One region of the Crassaminicella indica genome, then DNA from elsewhere that is predicted to be linked to it. Evidence: a T-box and tRNA genes for the amino acid it is inferred to sense, from the RefSeq annotation. Region 1 holds a T-box; the other regions hold tRNA genes.
What was found. A T-box is a leader RNA that pairs with one kind of tRNA and senses whether it is charged. The one in region 1 lies ahead of proS (proline--tRNA ligase), so its partner is inferred to be a tRNA-Pro.
Positions count from the first base shown of each region.

Region 2: it encodes a tRNA-Pro, which carries the amino acid that the T-box ahead of proS (proline--tRNA ligase) is inferred to sense. The anticodon was not compared.
Region 3: it encodes a tRNA-Pro, which carries the amino acid that the T-box ahead of proS (proline--tRNA ligase) is inferred to sense. The anticodon was not compared.

Region 1 is NZ_CP078093.1:1,324,412-1,332,327, reverse strand. Features, by position in the region: gene gltX (glutamate--tRNA ligase) at 1-542, opposite strand, end outside; gene proS (proline--tRNA ligase) at 735-2,324, opposite strand; gene proS (proline--tRNA ligase) at 2,386-3,828, opposite strand; T-box leader at 3,912-4,133, opposite strand; gene ispF (2-C-methyl-D-erythritol 2,4-cyclodiphosphate synthase) at 4,175-4,660, opposite strand; gene ispD (2-C-methyl-D-erythritol 4-phosphate cytidylyltransferase) at 4,671-5,372, opposite strand; gene KVH43_RS06235 (PIN/TRAM domain-containing protein) at 5,439-6,560, opposite strand; gene KVH43_RS06230 (CarD family transcriptional regulator) at 6,703-7,179, opposite strand; gene KVH43_RS06225 (nucleoside triphosphate pyrophosphohydrolase family protein) at 7,454-7,849, shown strand; gene disA (DNA integrity scanning diadenylate cyclase DisA) at 7,878-7,916, opposite strand, start outside.
Region 2 is NZ_CP078093.1:544,316-552,231, reverse strand. Features, by position in the region: rRNA gene KVH43_RS02695 (23S ribosomal RNA) at 1-676, shown strand, start outside; rRNA gene rrf (5S ribosomal RNA) at 871-987, shown strand; tRNA gene KVH43_RS02685 (tRNA-Asn) at 993-1,067, shown strand; tRNA gene KVH43_RS02680 (tRNA-Leu) at 1,074-1,162, shown strand; tRNA gene KVH43_RS02675 (tRNA-Met) at 1,169-1,244, shown strand; tRNA gene KVH43_RS02670 (tRNA-Glu) at 1,249-1,323, shown strand; tRNA gene KVH43_RS02665 (tRNA-Val) at 1,328-1,403, shown strand; tRNA gene KVH43_RS02660 (tRNA-Asp) at 1,419-1,495, shown strand; tRNA gene KVH43_RS02655 (tRNA-Thr) at 1,504-1,578, shown strand; tRNA gene KVH43_RS02650 (tRNA-Tyr) at 1,587-1,671, shown strand; tRNA gene KVH43_RS02645 (tRNA-Leu) at 1,683-1,766, shown strand; tRNA gene KVH43_RS02640 (tRNA-Arg) at 1,771-1,847, shown strand; tRNA gene KVH43_RS02635 (tRNA-Lys) at 1,853-1,928, shown strand; tRNA gene KVH43_RS02630 (tRNA-Ser) at 1,934-2,022, shown strand; tRNA gene KVH43_RS02625 (tRNA-Pro) at 2,036-2,112, shown strand; tRNA gene KVH43_RS02620 (tRNA-Phe) at 2,117-2,192, shown strand; rRNA gene KVH43_RS02615 (16S ribosomal RNA) at 2,273-3,799, shown strand; tRNA gene KVH43_RS02610 (tRNA-Ala) at 3,865-3,940, shown strand; rRNA gene KVH43_RS02605 (23S ribosomal RNA) at 3,988-6,911, shown strand; rRNA gene rrf (5S ribosomal RNA) at 6,950-7,066, shown strand; tRNA gene KVH43_RS02595 (tRNA-Asn) at 7,072-7,146, shown strand; tRNA gene KVH43_RS02590 (tRNA-Glu) at 7,151-7,225, shown strand; tRNA gene KVH43_RS02585 (tRNA-Val) at 7,230-7,305, shown strand; tRNA gene KVH43_RS02580 (tRNA-Leu) at 7,360-7,443, shown strand; tRNA gene KVH43_RS02575 (tRNA-Gly) at 7,452-7,526, shown strand; gene KVH43_RS02570 (M42 family metallopeptidase) at 7,617-7,916, opposite strand, start outside.
Region 3 is NZ_CP078093.1:62,756-70,671, reverse strand. Features, by position in the region: rRNA gene KVH43_RS00425 (23S ribosomal RNA) at 1-288, shown strand, start outside; rRNA gene rrf (5S ribosomal RNA) at 483-599, shown strand; tRNA gene KVH43_RS00415 (tRNA-Asn) at 605-679, shown strand; tRNA gene KVH43_RS00410 (tRNA-Leu) at 686-774, shown strand; tRNA gene KVH43_RS00405 (tRNA-Met) at 781-856, shown strand; tRNA gene KVH43_RS00400 (tRNA-Glu) at 861-935, shown strand; tRNA gene KVH43_RS00395 (tRNA-Val) at 940-1,015, shown strand; tRNA gene KVH43_RS00390 (tRNA-Asp) at 1,031-1,107, shown strand; tRNA gene KVH43_RS00385 (tRNA-Thr) at 1,116-1,190, shown strand; tRNA gene KVH43_RS00380 (tRNA-Tyr) at 1,199-1,283, shown strand; tRNA gene KVH43_RS00375 (tRNA-Gly) at 1,291-1,365, shown strand; tRNA gene KVH43_RS00370 (tRNA-Gly) at 1,372-1,445, shown strand; tRNA gene KVH43_RS00365 (tRNA-Arg) at 1,450-1,526, shown strand; tRNA gene KVH43_RS00360 (tRNA-Gln) at 1,535-1,610, shown strand; tRNA gene KVH43_RS00355 (tRNA-Lys) at 1,614-1,689, shown strand; tRNA gene KVH43_RS00350 (tRNA-Ser) at 1,695-1,783, shown strand; tRNA gene KVH43_RS00345 (tRNA-Ser) at 1,789-1,880, shown strand; tRNA gene KVH43_RS00340 (tRNA-Ile) at 1,886-1,962, shown strand; tRNA gene KVH43_RS00335 (tRNA-Trp) at 1,967-2,042, shown strand; tRNA gene KVH43_RS00330 (tRNA-Pro) at 2,057-2,133, shown strand; tRNA gene KVH43_RS00325 (tRNA-Ile) at 2,141-2,217, shown strand; tRNA gene KVH43_RS00320 (tRNA-Ile) at 2,231-2,307, shown strand; tRNA gene KVH43_RS00315 (tRNA-Phe) at 2,332-2,407, shown strand; gene KVH43_RS00310 (ribonuclease H-like domain-containing protein) at 2,438-3,448, opposite strand; gene KVH43_RS00305 (zinc ribbon domain-containing protein) at 4,014-4,385, shown strand; gene KVH43_RS00300 (HD-GYP domain-containing protein) at 4,481-5,536, shown strand; gene KVH43_RS00295 (asparaginase) at 5,564-6,559, opposite strand; gene KVH43_RS00290 (cysteine desulfurase family protein) at 6,993-7,916, shown strand, end outside.

The sequences.
Region 1 (7,916 bases):
ACTACATTTCCTCTTATTACATCAGAAAAAGCAATCTCTCTATTTTCAGGAAATTTTAATCTCACTACATATTCTTCCCCACTCGCAATCCTTCTCTTTGCTTCTTCTATAGAAATATTTCTGCAATGACCATCATACTTAGGAGTCTCTCCATTATTCTTTTGTTCTTCTCTTACTCTTTCTAATCTTTCTTTAGAACAGAAGCAATAATATGCATGTCCCTCTTCAAGTAGCTTTTGAATATATTTTTGATAAATTTCAAGTCTTTCTGATTGGACATATGGTCCCATTTCTCCTTTTTGAACAAGCTTTCCATTTTCAAGCACAACTCCTTCATCATGCTCAATGCCAGCCCATTTTAAAGCTTCAATCATATTTTCTATGGCACCTTCAACATATCTTGTTCTATCTGTATCTTCTATTCTCAATATATACTTACCATTATTTTGTTTTGCAAATAAATAATTATATAGAGCAGTCCTTAAACTTCCTATATGTACAAATCCTGTAGGACTTGGTGCAAATCTAACTCTTACCGTCATACAAGCTCCTCCTAATTAAAAAACTTTTTATATTCATTCATTATATCGAAAAATACATTTATTATCAACTGATTTACCCTTATATGCTATTTTACCCTTTAGTCCTTTTATTTTATACTATATAGATAAACAACATCAACATTAAAAAAGAAATATATAAAGATAAGTGAATGACTTTGATAACTTTTGAAGTTATTTATCTATAACAACATTTAACATATTTAATACATTTGAAACTGCTTGATTATAAGTAATCTCTTCTTTTTCTTCTTTATTTCTTATTTTATACTCCACAATACCTTCTCCTGCTTTTTTTCCTACCGTAATTCTTATAGGAATACCTAAAAGGTCTGCATCTTTAAACTTAGCTCCTGCTCTTTCGTTTCTATCATCTAACAATACTTCAATGCCTGCATCTAATAATTCTTTATATATTTTTTCTCCTAAAAGGACTTGTTCTTCCTTCTTTACATTCACTACAGTAATTATTACATGAAAAGGTGCAACACTCATTGGCCATATAATTCCACCTTCATCATGATTAGCATCTACAATACCAAATAATATTTTTGTAATATCTAATATATAATTACCCATAAACACAGGTTTTTCTTTTCCAAGCTCATCAATAAATGTAACTCCTAATTGTTGACTATAGTCTGTTTTTAGTTTCTTTATTTGCCCAAATTGGGTAGCTCTCTTAATTGATATATGCCCATTACATTTCGGACATTTGTCTCCTTCTTTTATGGTTTTTATATCAAAAATATAATCAGCCTTGAAATCTCTTTCATAATTTACATTTTTAATATGATAATCTGTTTTGTTCCCACCTGCTATAGCATTTTTCATCTCTACTACTTCATCATCTACAACTATAGTAACATCCTTTATCCCTATTGGACCTGCAAAACCTGTCTTTGCACCTGTAATACGCTCTACATCTTCAGCCTCTGCAAAACTTAGTTCCATCGGTTCTAAATTTAGCCCATCTTCTAGCTTTGTTAAATTTAAATCTCTATCTCCGCGAATAAATGCTGCTATAAATTTATCCTTTCCTTTTAGTAATAAGCATTTCATTAGTCGTTCTTCTTCTACATCCAAAAATTTATTTAGTTCTTCAATAGTTTTTACATTTGGTGTATAAACTTCTTCTAATGGATACATTTCCTCATCTTGTTTAGGTAGATCTACAATGCATTTTGCTCGTTTTCTTGTAGCCTTATAACCACAATCCTTACATAAAGCGATTTCTTCTTTTCCTTCATCAGAAATCCTTACAAATTTACCAGATAATATTTCTTCTTCATTGTGGATATCCTTCACTTGTACTGTAGGTAATCCACATTTTTTAAATATTTTTTCATAATATGTGTGTAAAGCTTCAAAGTGTTTATTTAAGCCCTCTAAATCTTTATCAAAAGTAACTATAGAAAAATTGATATTTCCTTTTTTATTTTCCGCATTTTGACACACTGTTTGCACTTGATAAAATCCAAACGGAAGCTGCTTATACGACTTTAAGTCTTTTTTCACAAGTTGTGCATATAATTCTTCACTTGCTTGTGAAAGCATAGTAAATTCTTGTATTCCTGCTTCATCGAATACTTCTTTTGCTATTTTATTTATTTTCTCAATAATCCTGTATCCTAATGGCAAATAGGCATAGCTTCCCCCAACCTTTCTCATAATACCAGCTCTAATGAGTAGCTTTTCTGATATTTTTTCAATCTCTGAAGGAACTTCCTTTAAAGTATTTAAATACAGTTTTGATGCTCTCATTTTTAAATCCCCTTTCCCTTTTATTTATAAATGAAGGTGGTTATCATGATAACCACCTCTTTTAATATGCTCTTGCTACGTATACCATATGCTTTGCTTCTTTTCCGCAAAAATGACACTTATTTCCCAAATCCTCTTGCTCAAATGGAATACATCTTATCGTCGCACCTGTTTCTGCTTTTATTCGTTCTTCACATGCACGATCTCCACACCACATAGCCTTTGCAAAACCAGGTTTTTCTTCTTGCTTTTTCTTAAAGTCTTCAAAATTTTCTACATAATAAGTTTTTTCATCTCTATATCTACGAGCTTTCTCTAACATATTATAATGAATATCATCTAACAATTTTGTTACTGTCTCTTTTAATCCTTCCATTGGAACAGCTTGCTTTTCTAAGGTATCTCTTCTAAAAATCATTACTTGATTATTTTCTATATCTCTAGGACCTATCTCTATACGGATTGGAACTCCTTTCATTTCCCATTCATTAAACTTCCAACCTGGTGAATTGTTTTCACTATCATCAATTTCTATTCTAATATCTTCTCCTAAAGCTTTCTTAAGCTCATAAGCTTTGTCTAAGACACCTTCCTTATGCTGTGCAATAGGAATAATAATCACTTGAGTTGGCGCTACTCTAGGAGGAAGTACTAATCCTCTATTATCTCCATGAACCATTATAATACCGCCAATTAATCTTGTAGATACACCCCACGATGTATGGTATGGATGCTGCATTTCTCCATTTCTTCCTAAGAATGTAATATCAAATGCTTTTGTAAAATGCTGCCCTAAATTATGAGATGTACCAGCTTGAAGTGCTTTACCGTCATGCATTAATGCTTCCATCGTATAAGTAGCCTGAGCTCCTGCAAACTTTTCTTTTTCACTCTTTCTTCCTGTTATAACAGGAATCGCTAATAATTCTTCTGCTGTTTCTTTATATATGTTAAGCATTTGAATAGTCTCTGCTTGTGCTTCTTCTTCCGTTTCATGCAAAGTATGTCCTTCTTGCCATAAAAACTCTGATGTTCTTAAGAAAGGTCTTGTAGATTTTTCCCATCTTACAACACTACACCACTGGTTATAAAGATAAGGTAAATCTCTATATGAATTTAACCATTTTGAATACATAGAACAGATAATAGTTTCTGATGTAGGTCGTACACATAGTCTTTCTGCAAGCTTTTCATTTCCCCCATGAGTTACCCACGCTACCTCTGGTGCAAATCCTTCAACATGCTCTGCTTCTTTTTTTAATAAGCTTTCTGGAATAAGTAATGGAAAATACATATTTTTATGTCCTGTATCTTTGAATCTTTTGTCCATATAGCTTTGAATATTTTCCCATATAGCATAGCCATAAGGTTTAATAACCATAAATCCTTTTACTGGTGAATAATCTACCATATCCGTTTTCTTAATAACATCTGTATACCATTGTGGAAAGTCAACCTCCATAGGTGTTATATCTTTTACAAATGCTTTTTCCTTCTTTGCCATATCCCTTCTCCTTTCTTCATAGACAATATCTTATTTCTAATCAAAACAACAAAGTCTTTCATAAAAAAACCCCTTCGTCTACATCTAGAGACGAAAGGGCATAATTTTCCGCGGTACCACTCTAATTAATTCAAAAGAATCCTCTCAAACTAGATATAACGGTCTAGCTCCGTAAAGACTTACTGATTTTCAGTCTTAAGCTCCAGGGCGGGTTCGAAAAGATACCTCTTACAAAGTCTCTCAGCCTATGAACTTTGCTCTCTTAAAGAATCATCTATCCTACTATTCCCTATCACAGCTTTTACCATTTTTAATTAAACTTAAATACATATTAACCAATATTGGCTTATTTGTCAACAGAAAATCTTATAATACTTGCAACAGCTTGAGCTGCAATACCTTCACCCATTCCTGTAAAGCCCAATCCTTCCGTAGTAGTTGCCTTTACATTCACAGCATCTACTCCTATCCCTAAAGTATCTGCTATGTTTCTTCTCATTTGCTCTATATATGGAGCCATTTTAGGCTTTTGTGCAATAATCGTACTGTCAATATTATTTACTATATATCCTTTAGTATGAAGAATAGTATTTACTTCTGATAACAATTTTATACTAGAAACCCCCTTGAACTTATCATCCGTATCTGGAAATAGCTTTCCAATATCTCCAAGAGCTGCTGCTCCAAGCAATGCATCCTTTATAGCATGAAGGAGTACATCTGCATCAGAATGTCCCAATAGTCCCTTTTTATATGGTATTTCAACACCACCTAATATAAGTTTTCTTCCATCAACTAATTTATGTACATCATATCCCATACCAATACGCATAAAAAACCTCCTATTTTCTATTCCTTAAAATAGCTTCTCCTATATACAAATCTTCTGGTGTAGTTATTTTTATATTGTCATAGCTACTCATAAGCATTCTCACTTTTTCACCCAATCTTTCAACTAACACAGTATCATCTGTACCCAAATATCCATCTTCTATCGCTTTTTTATGGGCTCTCAACAACAACTGATAGTCAAAGGTCTGTGGAGTTTGTATAGCCCAAAGAACATTTCTATTTAGCGTATTTTTAATATTTTTTTCCTCATCCACTACTTTGATTGTATCCTTTACAGGTACACCTACCCCTACGGCTTTATGCTTTATCGCCTCATCTATACTCTTTAAAATATATTCTTCTCTTACAAACGGTCTTGCACCATCATGAATAACTACAATATCACATTTTTGATATACTGCCTTTAACCCATTAAATATCGACTCTTGACGTTCTTTACCTCCTGCTACAACCTTTGTTACTTTTTCAAGCCCAAAAAAATTTATCACCTTTTCTTTACAATATGCAACTTCATCAGGATGTGTTACAACAATTATTTCATCAATAAAAGAGCACTTATTAAAAACTTCGATAGTATGAGCAAGTACAGGCTTTTCTCCTATATTCAAATACTGTTTATTAATATGGCTATTCATTCTTTTCCCTTTTCCTGCTGCCGCAATAATCACAGAAACAAATTTTTCTTTTCTCAAAATTTTCACCTCATTTATTTCAAAACAAAACCCAGCATATGCTGGGTACAATTTTATTATAAACGATTATGCCGTTTTATCAACCATCATTTTAGGCTTTGCAAAAATCATTCTTCCTGCAGCAGTTTGCAACACACTAGTAACAAGAACCCCCATAGTCTCTCCAATATGTTTTCTTCCACCTTCTACAACAATCATTGTTCCATCATCTAAGTACGCTACTCCCTGCCCTGATTCTTTTCCTTCTTTTATCACTTGTACAACCATTTCCTCGCCAGGCAGAACTACTGGTTTTATGGCATTTGCAAGCTCATTAATATTCAGTACAGGTACTCCTTGAAGTTCAGCAACTTTATTCAAATTATAATCATTTGTAACAACTTTTCCACCCATAAATTGACCAAGTCTTAATAATTTTATATCTACTTCTGACACCTCTTCAAAATCTTTATCTGTAATCTTTACTTCTATAGGCAATTCCTTTTGGATACGATTTAAAATATCTAACCCTCTTCTACCTCTTGCCCTTTTTAGACTGTCTGATGAATCTGCAATATGTCTTAATTCTTCAAGAACAAACTCTGGAATCACAATAGGTCCTTCTACAAAGCCTGTCTGCACGATATCTGCAATTCTACCATCAATTATCACGCTAGTATCTAATATTTTAGGAATACCACTATTTTCTTTCTTTGTCTCTACCTTTTCCTTAGCTGCTATATTCTTTTTAAACAGCATAGAAATATTCCCTAAGTCTTCTCTTTTTTTCGTTGCTAAGCTCACACCTAAATATCCTAAAAATATATACAGCATGATAGATAAAATAGGTCCAACTAATGGAATAGATATCCCCATTAGCAAGCTGCTAATTAAATAAGCAATAACCAACCCAATGATTAATCCTAAAGCTCCAATAACCATATCCATAGTAGGAATTTTTTGAAGCTCTCCCTCTACCCAGTTTGCTGAACTTAAACCTTTTTTCATCAACCACGGAGTAATAGTAAAAAATATAATTCCACCTAATATCGCACCTATAACACTCACAACAATTCCCATAACAGGTGTAATCTCTGGCATTTGTACAAAGTCTTGAACTTTAGCCAGCTTTATCAAGAATATAGCAGCTGCATAACCAACTGAAGCACCCGCTAAGGTTAATGCACCTCTTACGATTTTGTTGAACATATTTCTTCACCTCCTGTTTTAAAAGTATAACCATGCTAATTTTATTTTATAACTAAACACGATCTAATTTCAACAAAATTTGTATATTTTGGTAAAACATATCTGCAATGATAAAAGTGAAGCGTCATCACGACGCTTCACATTATTGAATAGCTGTGTCAATTAAATCTTCAGCAACCTTTTCTTCTATGCCTCTAGCCAATACAATCTCACTTATTAGGATTTGTTTTGCATTCGCTAGCATCTTTCTTTCTCCTGTCGACAAACCTTTTTCTCTATCTCTTAAGGTTAAATTTCTCACAACCATAGCAACCTCATAAATATCTCCGCTTCTTATCTTATCCATATTTGCTCTATATCGTCTATTCCAGTTTTTAGGCATCTTAGAAATATCGTCATTTAATACAGCTACTACTTGATCTACTTCCTTTAAAGATACGATTTCTCTTAATCCGATATCTTCTACATTATCAAGAGGGATCATTACTTTCATATCTCCTAGAGGCATCTTCATAATATAATATTTACGCTTCTTCCCCAATATCTCTTTTTCTTCTATGGCTTCAATAATCCCTGCACCATGCATAGGGTAAACCACTTTATCACCGATATTGAACATCCAGCAAAACCTCCCACATTGTACATTCCCTATATTCAGTATACAATAAGGGGTAGGTTCTGTCAAGAAAATATTTATTTTACCACACGTTACAAGCATTGTCAACTTTATTTTTCAGAATAATATCCCCTTTTTTCTCATATTTTACCACGAAACAGGCTAATTTTCCTATTTTCAACTCTAAAATTAAATTTAATCTAATAACCTTTAACTTTTATCTATAATATGCTAGAATAAACTTGAGTAGAACTTTTTTACAGAGGTGATAAGATCAATGGACAATTCTATTCTTCATAAATTTCAGAATAGTGTTTCAGAAGTGCTTATTCGACATAAAAGTATTCTTGATATTATATCAAAATATCAAGAGAGTTGTGCAAGAGTAAATAGATCTATTATAAAAGCCGCTACAAGCTGTGGATGTATTCATATCAATGCAAAGGCACAAGAAATACCAAAAGATATTTCTTATGATGAATTAAAGGATTTTTTAGAAAATCATATTTCTGGAGATCTTTGTGATATTTGCAAAGACAAAATAAACGAAGAAATGGGAAATCATTTATTCTATCTAGTAGCGATTTGTAATTCACTAGACCTTGATATTCATGAAATATTAACTAAACAATGTAAAAATATTAATACTCTTGGAAAATACAGCTTATACTAAAAAGCACCAATATTTGGTGCTTTTTTATTTAACGAATATGTCGATCTAGTAGTACTTGTTCTTGTAC
Region 2 (7,916 bases), 780 kb from region 1:
ACACTGTCAGGTGGGCAGTTTGACTGGGGCGGTCGCCTCCTAAAGAGTAACGGAGGCGCCCAAAGGTTCCCTCAGCGCGGTCGGAAATCGCGCGAAGAGTGCAAAGGCAGAAGGGAGCTTGATTGCGAGACACACAGGTCGAGCAAGGACGAAAGTCGGGCTTAGTGATCCGGTGGTTCCGAGTGGAAGGGCCATCGCTCAACGGATAAAAGCTACCCCGGGGATAACAGGCTTATCTCCCCCAAGAGTCCACATCGACGGGGAGGTTTGGCACCTCGATGTCGGCTCGTCTCATCCTGGGGCTGAAGTAGGTCCCAAGGGTTGGGCTGTTCGCCCATTAAAGAGGCACGCGAGCTGGGTTCAGAACGTCGTGAGACAGTTCGGTCCCTATCCGCTGTGGGCGTAGGAAATTTGAGAGGAGCTGTCCTTAGTACGAGAGGACCGGGATGGACGTACCTCTGGTGCATCAGTTGTCACGCCAGTGGCACAGCTGAGTAGCTATGTACGGAAGGGATAAGCGCTGAAGGCATCTAAGCGCGAAGCCCCCCTTAAGATAAGATTTCCCATGGAGTTAATCCAGTAAGACCCCAGAAAGACGATCTGGTTGATAGGTCGGAGGTGTAAGGGCAGTAATGTCTTTAGCTGACCGATACTAATAGGTCGAGGGCTTGACCAAAATATGCATTGTTTAGTTTTGAGGGTATAAAAAAGCAGTTGACAAAATTCTAGCAAGGTGGTAAAATAAATTTCGTCTTAACTCAACATTAGTATGTATAAGGATTTGTGTAGGATTAAAAAAATGCAAATTCTTTAAAAAAAGTGTTGACAAACTGCGAAAAACGAGATAAAATATATCTTGTCCTCAAAAAATCCAGTGGCAATAGCGAAGGGGTCACACCTGTTCCCATACCGAACACAGAAGTTAAGCCCTTCAGCGCTGATGGTACTTAGGCGGAGACGCCTTGGGAGAGTAGGTCGCCGCTGGTTTGTGTTCCAAGGTAGCTCAATGGTGGAGCACTCGGCTGTTAACCGATAGGTTGTGGGTTCGAGTCCCACCCTTGGAGCCAAAGAATGCCGGGGTGGCGGAACTGGCAGACGCACAGGACTTAAAATCCTGCGGTCCTTACAGACCGTACCGGTTCGATTCCGGTCCCCGGCACCAAAATATCGCGGAGTGGAGCAGCTGGCAGCTCGTCGGGCTCATAACCCGAAGGTCGTAGGTTCAAATCCTGCCTCCGCAACCATTAAGGCCCATTGGTCAAGCGGTCAAGACACCGCCCTTTCACGGCGGTAACCCGGGTTCGATTCCCGGATGGGTCACCATTTTGGGCGCATAGCTCAGCTGGGAGAGCACCTGCCTTACAAGCAGGGGGTCATAGGTTCGATCCCTATTGCGCCCACCATTAAAATTTGATTATGGCCCGGTAGTTCAGTTGGTTAGAATGCCAGCCTGTCACGCTGGAGGTCGAGGGTTCGAGCCCCTTCCGGGTCGCCAATAAATGTGCTGGTGTGGCTCAACGGTAGAGCAGCTGACTTGTAATCAGCAGGTTGGGGGTTCGATTCCCTTCGCCAGCTCCAAAGAATTAGGAGGAGTTCCCGAGTGGCCAAAGGGGGCGGACTGTAAATCCGTTAGCTAAGCTTTCAGTGGTTCGAATCCACTCTCCTCCACCAAATTTTATATCGCGGGTGTGGCGGAATTGGCAGACGCACTAGACTTAGGATCTAGCGCCTTGTGCGTGGGGGTTCAAGTCCCTCCACCCGCACCAATATGGGTTCATAGCTCAGCTGGATAGAGCAACGGCCTTCTAAGCCGTGTGTCCGGGGTTCGAGTCCCTGTGGACCCGCCATACTAGACCCATTAGCTCAGTCGGTAGAGCACTTGACTTTTAATCAAGGTGTCCCGCGTTCGAGCCGCGGATGGGTCACCAAATACGGAGGGGTGTCCGAGTGGTTTAAGGAGCTGGTCTTGAAAACCAGTGACTCCGCAAGGGGCCGTGGGTTCGAATCCCACCCCCTCCGCCACATGAAAAAATATCGAGGTGTAGCGCAGTTTGGTAGCGCATCTGGTTTGGGACCAGAGGGCCGCGGGTTCAAATCCTGCCACCTCGACCAAAATGCCCAGATAGCTCAGTCGGTAGAGCAGGGGACTGAAAATCCCCGTGTCGGTGGTTCGATTCCGCCTCTGGGCACCATTTGATCTTTGAAAACTATACAGTGTAAGAAATTAAGCCAGATACTCGTTATAAACGAGAAACGTTCAATTCGAATTCTTTTATTTGAGAGTTTGATCCTGGCTCAGGATGAACGCTGGCGGCGTGCCTAACACATGCAAGTCGAGCGAGAAGCTGTCAATGATCCTTCGGGAGATTTGATTAGTGGAAAGCGGCGGACGGGTGAGTAACGCGTGGGCAACCTGCCCTATACACAGGGATAGCCTCGGGAAACCGGGATTAATACCTGATAAAGCTCTAGTATCGCATGGTACATGAGTCAAAGCTTTAGCGGTATAGGATGGGCCCGCGTCTGATTAGCTAGTTGGTGAGGTAACGGCTCACCAAGGCAACGATCAGTAGCCGACCTGAGAGGGTGATCGGCCACACTGGAACTGAGACACGGTCCAGACTCCTACGGGAGGCAGCAGTGGGGAATATTGCACAATGGGCGAAAGCCTGATGCAGCAACGCCGCGTGAGTGATGAAGGCCTTCGGGTCGTAAAACTCTGTCCTAAGGGAAGAAAACTGACGGTACCTTAGGAGGAAGCCCCGGCTAACTACGTGCCAGCAGCCGCGGTAATACGTAGGGGGCGAGCGTTATCCGGAATCACTGGGCGTAAAGGGTGCGTAGGCGGCCGATAAAGTCTGGGGTGAAAGGCTACGGCTCAACCGTAGTAAGCCTTGGAAACTTATTGGCTTGAGTGCAGGAGAGGAGAGTGGAATTCCTAGTGTAGCGGTGAAATGCGTAGATATTAGGAGGAACACCAGTGGCGAAGGCGACTCTCTGGACTGTAACTGACGCTGAGGCACGAAAGCGTGGGGAGCGAACAGGATTAGATACCCTGGTAGTCCACGCCGTAAACGATGAGTGCTAGGTGTCGGAGGTTCATCCCTTCGGTGCCGCAGCTAACGCATTAAGCACTCCGCCTGGGGAGTACGGTCGCAAGACTGAAACTCAAAGGAATTGACGGGGACCCGCACAAGCAGCGGAGCATGTGGTTTAATTCGAAGCAACGCGAAGAACCTTACCAGGACTTGACATCCTCTGCATTAACCTTAATCGGTGAAATCCCTCCGGGGACAGAGAGACAGGTGGTGCATGGTTGTCGTCAGCTCGTGTCGTGAGATGTTGGGTTAAGTCCCGCAACGAGCGCAACCCTTGTCTTTAGTTGCCAGCATTTCGGATGGGCACTCTAGAGAGACTGCCGGGGATAACTCGGAGGAAGGTGGGGATGACGTCAAATCATCATGCCCCTTATGTTCTGGGCTACACACGTGCTACAATGGCTGGTACAACGGGAAGCGAAGGAGTAATCTGGAGCAAATCCTAAAAGCCAGTCTCAGTTCGGATTGTGGGCTGCAACTCGCCCACATGAAGCTGGAGTTGCTAGTAATCGTGGATCAGAATGCCGCGGTGAATGCGTTCCCGGGTCTTGTACACACCGCCCGTCACACCACGGGAGTTGGGGGCACCCGAAGTCAGCTATCTAACCTTATGGAGGAAGCTGCCGAAGGTGAAATCAATAACTGGGGTGAAGTCGTAACAAGGTAGCCGTATCGGAAGGTGCGGCTGGATCACCTCCTTTCTAAGGAGAAAGGCTTAACTTATACTGTATAGTTTTGAAGGATCAAACCTTCAAAAGTTAATTATGGGGACGTAGCTCAGCTGGGAGAGCACCTGCCTTGCACGCAGGGGGTCAGGGGTTCGATCCCCCTCGTCTCCACCACATGTACTTTGAAAACTGAACAATGCATATAAAATACAATTTTTACTGGTCAAGCTATAAAGAGCATAGGGCGGATGCCTTGGCACCAGGAGCCGATGAAGGACGTGGTAAGCTGCGATAAGCCTCGGGTAGCTGCAAGCAAGCGTTGATCCGGGGATTTCCGAATGGGGAAACCTACTTAAGGTAATACTTAAGTAACCATTACTGAATCCATAGGTAATGGTAGGCATACCAGGGGAACTGAAACATCTAAGTACCCTGAGGAAGAGAAAGAAAACTCGATTCCCTAAGTAGCGGCGAGCGAAAGGGGACTAGCCCAAACCTAAAGAATTTTCTTTAGGGGTTGTGGATATACTCATTAAGAAAGAGGTATTGTAGTCGAAGAAGTCTGGAAAGGCTCACCGTAGAAGGTAATAGTCCTGTAGGCGAAACAAGAAGACTTTCGAGTATACTCCAGAGTACCACGAGACACGTGAAACCTTGTGGGAAGCAGGGGGGACCACCCCCCAAGGCTAAATACTACCTGGTGACCGATAGCGCATAGTACCGTGAGGGAAAGGTGAAAAGAACCCCGGGAGGGGAGTGAAATAGAACCTGAAACCCTATGTTTACAAGCAGTGGAAGTTCTTTTTATGAACGACCGCGTACTTTTTGTAGAACGGGCCAACGAGTTACGGTATGCAGCAAGGTTAAGTAGTTATGCTACGGAGCCGCAGCGAAAGCGAGTCTGAATAGGGCGATTTTAGTTGTATGCCGTAGACCCGAAACCGGGTGACCTATCCATGAGCAGGTTGAAGCGGAAGTAAAATTTCGTGGAGGACCGAACCCATGTCTGTTGAAAAAGGCTGGGATGACTTGTGGATAGCGGAGAAATTCCAATCGAACTCGGAGATAGCTGGTTCTCCCCGAAATAGCTTTAGGGCTAGCCTTAAAAGTTGTGATACGGAGGTAGAGCACTGAATGTCCTAGGGGCCCTCACCGGTTACCGAAGACTATCAAACTCCGAATGCCGTAATCATAATTTTAGGAGTCAGACTATGTGTGATAAGATTCATAGTCGAGAGGGAAACAGCCCAGACCGTCAGCTAAGGTCCCTAAGTACAGGTTAAGTGGAAAAGGATGTGGGATTGCATAGACAACTAGGATGTTGGCTTAGAAGCAGCCATTCATTCAAAGAGTGCGTAATAGCTCACTAGTCGAGTGATCCTGCGCCGAAAATTACCGGGGCTCAAACCTGTCACCGAAGCTACGGCATCCCTTTGGGATGGGTAGGGGAGCATTGTATACGGGTTGAAGCTGTACCGTAAGGAGCAGTGGACTGTATACAAGAGAGAATGTTGGCATGAGTAGCGAGAGGCAGGTGAGAATCCTGCCCGCCGAAAACCTAAGGTTTCCTGAGGAAGGTTCGTCCACTCAGGGTTAGTCGGGACCTAAGCCGAGGACGAAAGTCGTAGGCGATGGACAACAGGTTGAAATTCCTGTACCACCGAAAATCGTTTGAGCAATGGGGTGACACAGGAGGATAGGTTAAGCGCACCGTTGGTTGTGTGCGTCCAAGCGTTTAGGAAGTCGAGATAGGCAAATCCGTTTCGATAATTCTGAGACGTGATGGGGAGCGAAAAACAAGTAGCGAACTTACTGATTCCACACTGTCAAGAAAAGCCTCTAGCGAGATTGTAGGTGCCCGTACCGCAAACCGACACAGGTAGGTGAGGAGAGAATCCTAAGGCGAGCGAGAGAACTATTGTTAAGGAACTCGGCAAAATGACCCCGTAACTTCGGGAGAAGGGGTGCCACGTTAGGGTGCAAGCCCGAGGTGGCCGCAGAGAATAGGCCCAAGCGACTGTTTAGCAAAAACACAGGTCTCTGCTAAGTCGAAAGACGATGTATAGGGGCTGACGCCTGCCCGGTGCTGGAAGGTTAAGGGGAAGTGTTAACGAAAGTGAAGCACAGAACTTAAGCCCCAGTAAACGGCGGCCGTAACTATAACGGTCCTAAGGTAGCGAAATTCCTTGTCGGGTAAGTTCCGACCCGCACGAAAGGCGTAACGATTTGGGCACTGTCTCAACAATAGACTCGGTGAAATTGTAGTACCGGTGAAGATGCCGGTTACCCGCAGCAGGACGGAAAGACCCCGTGGAGCTTTACTGTAGCCTGACACTGGATTTTGGTATTACATGTACAGGATAGGTGGGAGACTGAGAAGCATGCACGCCAGTGTGTGTGGAGTCGACGTTGGGATACCACTCTTGTAATACTGAAGTTCTAACCATAAGCTGTGAATCCAGCTTTGGGACACTGTCAGGTGGGCAGTTTGACTGGGGCGGTCGCCTCCTAAAGAGTAACGGAGGCGCCCAAAGGTTCCCTCAGCGCGGTCGGAAATCGCGCGAAGAGTGCAAAGGCAGAAGGGAGCTTGATTGCGAGACACACAGGTCGAGCAAGGACGAAAGTCGGGCTTAGTGATCCGGTGGTTCCGAGTGGAAGGGCCATCGCTCAACGGATAAAAGCTACCCCGGGGATAACAGGCTTATCTCCCCCAAGAGTCCACATCGACGGGGAGGTTTGGCACCTCGATGTCGGCTCGTCTCATCCTGGGGCTGAAGTAGGTCCCAAGGGTTGGGCTGTTCGCCCATTAAAGAGGCACGCGAGCTGGGTTCAGAACGTCGTGAGACAGTTCGGTCCCTATCCGCTGTGGGCGTAGGAAATTTGAGAGGAGCTGTCCTTAGTACGAGAGGACCGGGATGGACGTACCTCTGGTGCATCAGTTGTCACGCCAGTGGCACAGCTGAGTAGCTATGTACGGAAGGGATAAGCGCTGAAGGCATCTAAGCGCGAAGCCCCCCTTAAGATAAGATTTCCCATGGAGTTAATCCAGTAAGACCCCAGAAAGACGATCTGGTTGATAGGTCGGAGGTGTAAGGGCAGTAATGTCTTTAGCTGACCGATACTAATAGGTCGAGGGCTTGACCAAAATATGCATTGTTTAGTTTTGAGGGTATAATATAGTAATCCAGTGGCAATAGCGAAGGGGTCACACCTGTTCCCATACCGAACACAGAAGTTAAGCCCTTCAGCGCTGATGGTACTTAGGCGGAGACGCCTTGGGAGAGTAGGTCGCCGCTGGTTTGTGTTCCAAGGTAGCTCAATGGTGGAGCACTCGGCTGTTAACCGATAGGTTGTGGGTTCGAGTCCCACCCTTGGAGCCATTAAGGCCCATTGGTCAAGCGGTCAAGACACCGCCCTTTCACGGCGGTAACCCGGGTTCGATTCCCGGATGGGTCACCATTTTGGGCGCATAGCTCAGCTGGGAGAGCACCTGCCTTACAAGCAGGGGGTCATAGGTTCGATCCCTATTGCGCCCACCAATTTTAGTTAACACGATTGTGTTAACTTTATTATTTTAAAAAATATTAGTATTTGCGGGTGTGGCGGAATTGGCAGACGCACTAGACTTAGGATCTAGCGCCTTGTGCGTGGGGGTTCAAGTCCCTCCACCCGCACCAATAATTAAGCGGAAGTGGCTCAGTGGTAGAGCATCGCCTTGCCAAGGCGAGGGTCGCGGGTTCGAATCCCGTCTTCCGCTCCATTTTATTTTTTGAAGTGATTATATAAAAACTATGTCAATATGATTGACATAGTTTTTTTCAAAAGTTATTTGGTATGAACGTTTTTTTTTTTATATTTCATTTTCCAATATCTTCGTCAAAAGAATAATAGCATTTTCTACATCTTCTTTAGAAACCATTTCTGAAGGGGTGTGAACATATCTACAAGGAATAGATAAAACACCTGAAGGAACACCACTTCTAGTTAAGTGTATTGATCCTGAGTCTGTACCACCAAATTCTAATACTTCTAGTTGATAAGGAATGTTATTTTCTTTTGCTGTATTAATCATTAGATTTTTAACAGCAGGATGACTAAGTAATGAATGATCCTTTATTTTTACAGCAGGACCACTTCCTAGTTTAACAGC
Region 3 (7,916 bases), 1.3 Mb from region 1:
TATCCGCTGTGGGCGTAGGAAATTTGAGAGGAGCTGTCCTTAGTACGAGAGGACCGGGATGGACGTACCTCTGGTGCATCAGTTGTCACGCCAGTGGCACAGCTGAGTAGCTATGTACGGAAGGGATAAGCGCTGAAGGCATCTAAGCGCGAAGCCCCCCTTAAGATAAGATTTCCCATGGAGTTAATCCAGTAAGACCCCAGAAAGACGATCTGGTTGATAGGTTGGAGGTGTAAGGGCAGTAATGTCTTTAGCTGACCGATACTAATAGGTCGAGGGCTTGACCAAAATATGCATTGTTTAGTTTTGAGGGTATAAAAAAGCAGTTGACAAAATTCTAGCAAGGTGGTAAAATAAATTTTGTCTTAACTCAACATTAGTATGTATAAGGATTTGTGTAGGACTGAAAAAATGCAAATTCTTTAAAAAAGTGTTGACAAACTGCGAAAAACGAGATAAAATATATCTTGTCCTCAAAAAAATCCAGTGGCAATAGCGAAGGGGTCACACCTGTTCCCATACCGAACACAGAAGTTAAGCCCTTCAGCGCTGATGGTACTTAGGCGGAGACGCCTTGGGAGAGTAGGTCGCCGCTGGTTTGTGTTCCAAGGTAGCTCAATGGTGGAGCACTCGGCTGTTAACCGATAGGTTGTGGGTTCGAGTCCCACCCTTGGAGCCAAAGAATGCCGGGGTGGCGGAACTGGCAGACGCACAGGACTTAAAATCCTGCGGTCCTTACAGACCGTACCGGTTCGATTCCGGTCCCCGGCACCAAAATATCGCGGAGTGGAGCAGCTGGCAGCTCGTCGGGCTCATAACCCGAAGGTCGTAGGTTCAAATCCTGCCTCCGCAACCATTAAGGCCCATTGGTCAAGCGGTCAAGACACCGCCCTTTCACGGCGGTAACCCGGGTTCGATTCCCGGATGGGTCACCATTTTGGGCGCATAGCTCAGCTGGGAGAGCACCTGCCTTACAAGCAGGGGGTCATAGGTTCGATCCCTATTGCGCCCACCATTAAAATTTGATTATGGCCCGGTAGTTCAGTTGGTTAGAATGCCAGCCTGTCACGCTGGAGGTCGAGGGTTCGAGCCCCTTCCGGGTCGCCAATAAATGTGCTGGTGTGGCTCAACGGTAGAGCAGCTGACTTGTAATCAGCAGGTTGGGGGTTCGATTCCCTTCGCCAGCTCCAAAGAATTAGGAGGAGTTCCCGAGTGGCCAAAGGGGGCGGACTGTAAATCCGTTAGCTAAGCTTTCAGTGGTTCGAATCCACTCTCCTCCACCAATTAATTGCGGAAGTGGCTCAGTGGTAGAGCATCGCCTTGCCAAGGCGAGGGTCGCGGGTTCGAATCCCGTCTTCCGCTCCAAGATATGCGGATGTAGTTCAATGGTAGAACTCCAGCCTTCCAAGCTGGTAGCGTGGGTTCGATTCCCATCATCCGCTCCAATAAGGGTTCATAGCTCAGCTGGATAGAGCAACGGCCTTCTAAGCCGTGTGTCCGGGGTTCGAGTCCCTGTGGACCCGCCATAAAATAATGGGGTATCGCCAAGTCGGTAAGGCACCAGACTTTGACTCTGGCATTCGTAGGTTCGAGTCCTGCTACCCCAGCCATAAGACCCATTAGCTCAGTCGGTAGAGCACTTGACTTTTAATCAAGGTGTCCCGCGTTCGAGCCGCGGATGGGTCACCAAATATGGAGGGGTGTCCGAGTGGTTTAAGGAGCTGGTCTTGAAAACCAGTGACTCCGAAAGGGGCCGTGGGTTCGAATCCCACCCCCTCCGCCAGATTTGGAGAAGTACTCAAGTAGGCTGAAGAGGACGGTTTGCTAAACCGTTAGGCCGAGTAATCGGTGCGCGGGTTCGAATCCCGCCTTCTCCGCCAAATGAGGGCCTTTAGCTCAGTTGGTTAGAGCGTCCGGCTCATAACCGGCAGGTCCGGGGTTCGAGTCCCTGAAGGCCCACCATTTTAGGGGTATAGCTCAGTTGGTAGAGCAGTGGTCTCCAAAACCACGTGCCGAGGGTTCAAGTCCTTCTGCCCCTGCCAATCATAAAAAAAATCGAGGTGTAGCGCAGTTTGGTAGCGCATCTGGTTTGGGACCAGAGGGCCGCGGGTTCAAATCCTGCCACCTCGACCATTGATTGGGGCTTGTAGCTCAGGTGGTTAGAGCGCACGCCTGATAAGCGTGAGGTCGGAGGTTCGAGTCCTCCCAAGCCCACCATTTTTTTTTATAGGGGCCTTTAGCTCAGTTGGTTAGAGCGTCCGGCTCATAACCGGCAGGTCCGGGGTTCGAATCCCTGAAGGCCCACCATATATAATATATAGATGAATATTTGCCCAGATAGCTCAGTCGGTAGAGCAGGGGACTGAAAATCCCCGTGTCGGAGGTTCGATTCCGCCTCTGGGCACCAATAAAAAACAAGCTCATTTGAGCTTGTTTTTTATTGCATTTGATTAAAAATATATGGTATAAGCTTTGATATAAATAAGTGAATATCTAAAGGCTTTATATGATTGTTCTGTTTGAATAGAATAATATTTTCAGGAATGAAATCATTTGATTGATTTTTTCTACAAGGAAATGAAAAATCACACAGATCAATATATAAGCATTTATCACCAGAAGAAAGACGACCTTTATATAATGGAATTTTGATTTTGAAAGTATTTGTATTTTTTACATATTCAAAACAAAAACCATTTTCATAAGCGATATAGTTATTTATATGATTATTTTTATAGACTCCTTCTAAATGAAAAGAATTGTCTTTAATATATTGCTTTGAAATATAGCATGTATTTTTTTTATAAATATGAAAAATTTGAGGAAAGGCTTGGAGAATTTGTTCAATATGAATCTTATCTAATATCATAAAAGCTTTACTAAAATAATATAGATCGTCATAATTGTGAAGCAGAATAATATCTTTTATTTGTTTGTTTTTTTCTTTTTCATATTGATTATAAAGGGTAACACTTTCTTTACCTGAAATTTTATCATTTCTATGAATACCTAAATACGCTTCTACAGATTTTAGCTTACAATTATTAAGATTAAGTTTTTTTTGAACCCTTCTAATTAGTTTGAGAAGATCAATACTTTGGTAGGTTTTAATAGAATAATCAATTTCATTGGCTAAAAATCTTTTATTTAAAAAAGGGATATCAAATGTGTTTCCATTATAATTTATTAAAATATCAAATTCTTGAATTTCTTCTTTAAAGGCAGATAATAGTTCCTTTTCTTCTTTTTTATTGTTGCAGAAAAATTGTTTTATAGAAATTTTACCATTTTCTATGTATAAAAGCCCTATAAGAATGACTTTATGAAAACGAGGGTTTAGACCTGTCGTCTCAATATCGAATATAGCAAAATTTGCATCACCATATAGATCTAAAAAATTTTTTGGCATATGTAATGTTTCTTCAAGATTATATTGTATGATTTCCAAAATATCAACTCCTATTTTTTACTAATATATTATAATATATCATACTTAAAAGGATTAATGAACATTTATAGTATATATATAGGGATCCAACTTTAAAATGAAATATAAAAGATAGTTCATTCCAGATAACTTTTGAAAAAACAAAACTTCATTTCATGAAAAAATACTAAACCTTCAAAACTCACTTCGTTCAAACAATGAAGGTTCTTAACGTATTTTTTATGAAATTTCAGTAAGTTTTTTTACAAAAGTTATCAAAGTCATTCACTTATCTTTATATATTTCTTTTTTTATGTTGATGTTGTTTATCTATAGGGATCCAACTTCAAAGTTTAATTATTTATAAAAGCTTTTTGCATATACAATAGACTTCATTTTGTTTTTAAGAGAATTGAGTTTTTGGTAAACTGATGAAAAATCATTAAATAATTCATCTTCTGAACATCTAGCTACTGTTTGATGAATTATATTTTTAACTCTTTTTTAATTTCTTGAGTTGGATCCCTATATATATATCTAATATCAAAATATAGAATATATTGATATTAGAAGGGGAGTGTTAATAGTGGATTTTTTAGATAAATTAGCGGATAAGGTATCATCAGGTACTAAGAAAATATCACAGAAAACAGATGAAATTATTGAAATAACTGAATTAAAGCTTGATCTAAAAAATATTGAAGATGAGATAGAAGAAGCAAAATTATATATTGGAGAATTAGTATATAAATATTTTCTTAGCAATGATAGTAGTATGCCTGTAGGGCAGATTAAAGGAAAATGTAGAGAAATTCAAAGAATGGAAGCACAGAAAAATAGGATGAAGGCACGTATTTATAGGATCAAAGGATTAGCGTATTGTAGATTTTGTGGTGAAGCTATAGACGATGAAGAAAATTATTGTTCAAAATGCGGCCACAAAATTATAAGATACTAATCAAAAAATGATAGATATTGGAGGAATATAGAGAAATATGTAGAAATATATAACATCAAGGAAAAGGCTATTTATCCTGAAAGAGGGGATATAGGATGAAATTAATAAGTACAAAAGATTTAAAAGAAGGAATGGTTTTGGCTCAAGATATTATAGGAAAATATGATTTGGTGTTTTTAACTCAAGGAACAAGAATAACAGATGAACATATTAAGCGCATACAGAATATGAATATTATATATGTTTATGTTATGGAACAAGATGCAGTAAAAGAAGAAGTATTAGAATATAATTTAAATAATAAAATAGATAAAAGATTAAATGAACAATATCAAAAAAGTTTAGCATCTTTTAAAAGAGTTTATGAAGAAGTAAGCCTTGGAAAAAAGATTGAATCTGAAATTATACAAGAATCAGTTTCTCATTTAATACAAGAAGTGATGATAGATAATAATGTATTGTCACGTTTAAGAAGACTTGAGATTGTAGATGACTATACCTATAAGCATTCTATAAATGTATGTATTTTATCTGTAATGATTGGAAAATGGATGAATTATACTGAGAATGAGTTAAATGAATTAGGTGTAGCAGGAATGTTGCATGATATAGGAAAATCAAAAATTCCTAAAGAAATTTTAAATAAACCGGGAAGATTGTCTAGGAATGAGTGTAAAATTATGAAAGGACATGCAACATTAGGTTATGAAATGCTTCAAAGACAAGATGAAATTAAATTCGATATATGTTGTGCTGTGCTTCAGCATCATGAAAGAATAGATGGTAGAGGATATCCTTTAGGACTTAAGGGAGAACGTATTCATGAATTTGCACGAATTATTGCTATTGCAGATATATTTGATGCGATGACATCAGAGAGAGTATATAAATCTAAAGAATCTCCTTTTAAGGTTGCTGAACTCATTGCACAAGATAGATTTGGTGCGTTAGATCCGTATATTGCAAATCAATTTCTTTGGAATATTTCAAACTTTTATGTTGGAAATATTGTAAAATTAAATACAGGAGATATTGGTGAAATTGTGTTGATTAATAAACAAATGCCTACAAGGCCTTTAATAAAGATAGGAAAATCTTTTATTGATTTAAATAAGAATTCTGAATATGTAATTATGGAGGTATTAGTATAAGAACCAGGATATAAAAATCCTGATTCTTTATCTATAAAAATCTTTTTCAAATATTTCTTTAATAATTTTTCTTTCTTTTGTGATACTTAAAGCTAGCATAAGTTTGATTCTAGCTTTTTGTCCAGGGAGGTTTCCTCCTAAAATAACACCAAGATTTCTTAAGTGTCTTCCTGCGCCTTCATAGCCATAGGTGTCGAGTACTCTTCCCATAGGACATCTAGATACCATAACTATTATTACGTTATGATCAATTGCATATTGAATACCTTCAACCATTGCAGGAGGCACATTACCTCTTCCCATTGCTTCAATGATGATACCTTTAGCACCTGAATCTACACAATATTTAATTAATCTAGCATCCATACCTACAGCAGTTTTGATTAGATCTACGTTTGTTTCAATAGTTGCTGTTTCTATATGAGCATGCTTTGTAATATCTCTATAAAATATTACTTCATCATTATCAACAATTCCTAAAGGACCAAATTCCATAGATTTGAAAGTATCTAAGGACAATGTGTGTGTTTTTGTGACTTCACTAGCAGCGTTTAGTTCATTATTCATTACTATTAAAACACCTTTATTTTTTGCTTGCTCAGATATAGCAGTACATATGGCAGCAGAAAGATTGCTTGAACCATCATAACCAAGTTCAGAACTATTTCTCATTGCACCAACTATAATAATAGGTTTTGTACTGTTAATAGTAAGATCTAGTAAATAAGCAGTTTCTTCAAGGGAATCTGTTCCATGAGTTACAACAACACCAGTAATATCTTCTCTTAATATTAGTTTTTTTACAAGCTTTGATAGCTTCATCATTTTTTTAGGAGTCATATGAGGACCTGGGATCCTATCGAAATTCACAATTTCAATATCAGCGTATTTATCAATATTTGTTACCATAGACATAATTTCTTCACTAGATAGAGCAGGGATAGCAGCAGATATTCTAGGGTCTATTTTCATTGAAATAGTTCCACCGGTAAATACAACTGCTACCTTATTTGGATTTTTCATGAACGCTTCCTCCTTATGAATAAAGAATTGATATATGATCCTAATAAATATGTTAACAGATAAATATAAAAAAACAAACTATTTGATACAAAAAAACAAAAGAACCAGTCCATATGGACTGGTTCTTTTGTTGGTTTACGTTCAAAAGGGGTATTGGGAATAGAGATTATATTATCGAGGTTATCAGGGGGATAACCACTAAACAAATTATAACAAAAACCGACAAAATTGACAAGCTTTTTGACATTTTTTTTGTAAAAATTTTTTTTGTAAAAAATAACGTTTTAGAACATCCTTTTAAAATACTGTATAATGTATCATTTTTTATTAAAGGAGGCAATAATAAGTTTGTAGCAAAGCGCTTTACAAAGACAGTAGTTTCATATAAAATATGGAAAGATATAAACAATTTATGATAATGGAGATGTTGGAAATGGAAGTTTATTTAGATAATAGTGCTACTACAAAACCGAATAAAGAAGTTGTGGATATGATGCTAAAAGGGCTTATAGATTATTATGGAAATCCATCATCACTTCATCGCAAGGGGGTTGAAGTAGAGCGATTAATGAAATCGGCTCGAAAACAGTTAGCAAAAGCATTAGGAGCAAGTGAGCAAGAAATAATTTTTACTTCAGGAGGTACAGAGTCAAATAATACAGCTATAATGGGGGTTGTAGCATCTAAAAATAGAAAAGGAAAAAAAATTATTACAACGAAAATTGAACACCCTTCAGTTTTAAATGTATATAAGAATTTAGAGACAAATGGATATGAAGTCATTTATTTAGATGTAGATGGTTTTGGAAAAATTAATTTAGAGCAGCTTAAAAGGAATTTATCAGATGATACCATTTTGATAAGTATTATGCATGTAAATAATGAAGTGGGAACAGTCCAGCCTATAGAAGAAATAGGGAAAATCATTAAAAACGCTAGTAATAAACCAATATTCCATGTAGATGCGATTCAATCTTTTGGTAAAATTAAATTTACACCTAAAAAATTAGGTGCAGATCTCTTGTCTATTAGTGGACATAAAATTCACGGACCAAAAGGAATTGGAGCTTTATTTATTAGAAAGAATTTAAGAGTATCCCCTATTCTTTATGGAGGAAATCAAGAAACAGGTATGAGATCTGGGACTGAAAATATTCCAGGAATATTTGGTTTAGGTGAAGCTGCTAGAGGTTTATATGAAAATATAGATAGCAATATTTCGAAGATGTGGATGTTAAAAAATACTTTTATAGAGCATATAAAAAATGAAATAAAAGATATTAAAATTAACGGCTATGAAAAAAATGGGAGTGCACCTCATATTGTAAATATCAGTTTTCTAGGTATAAAAGGAGAA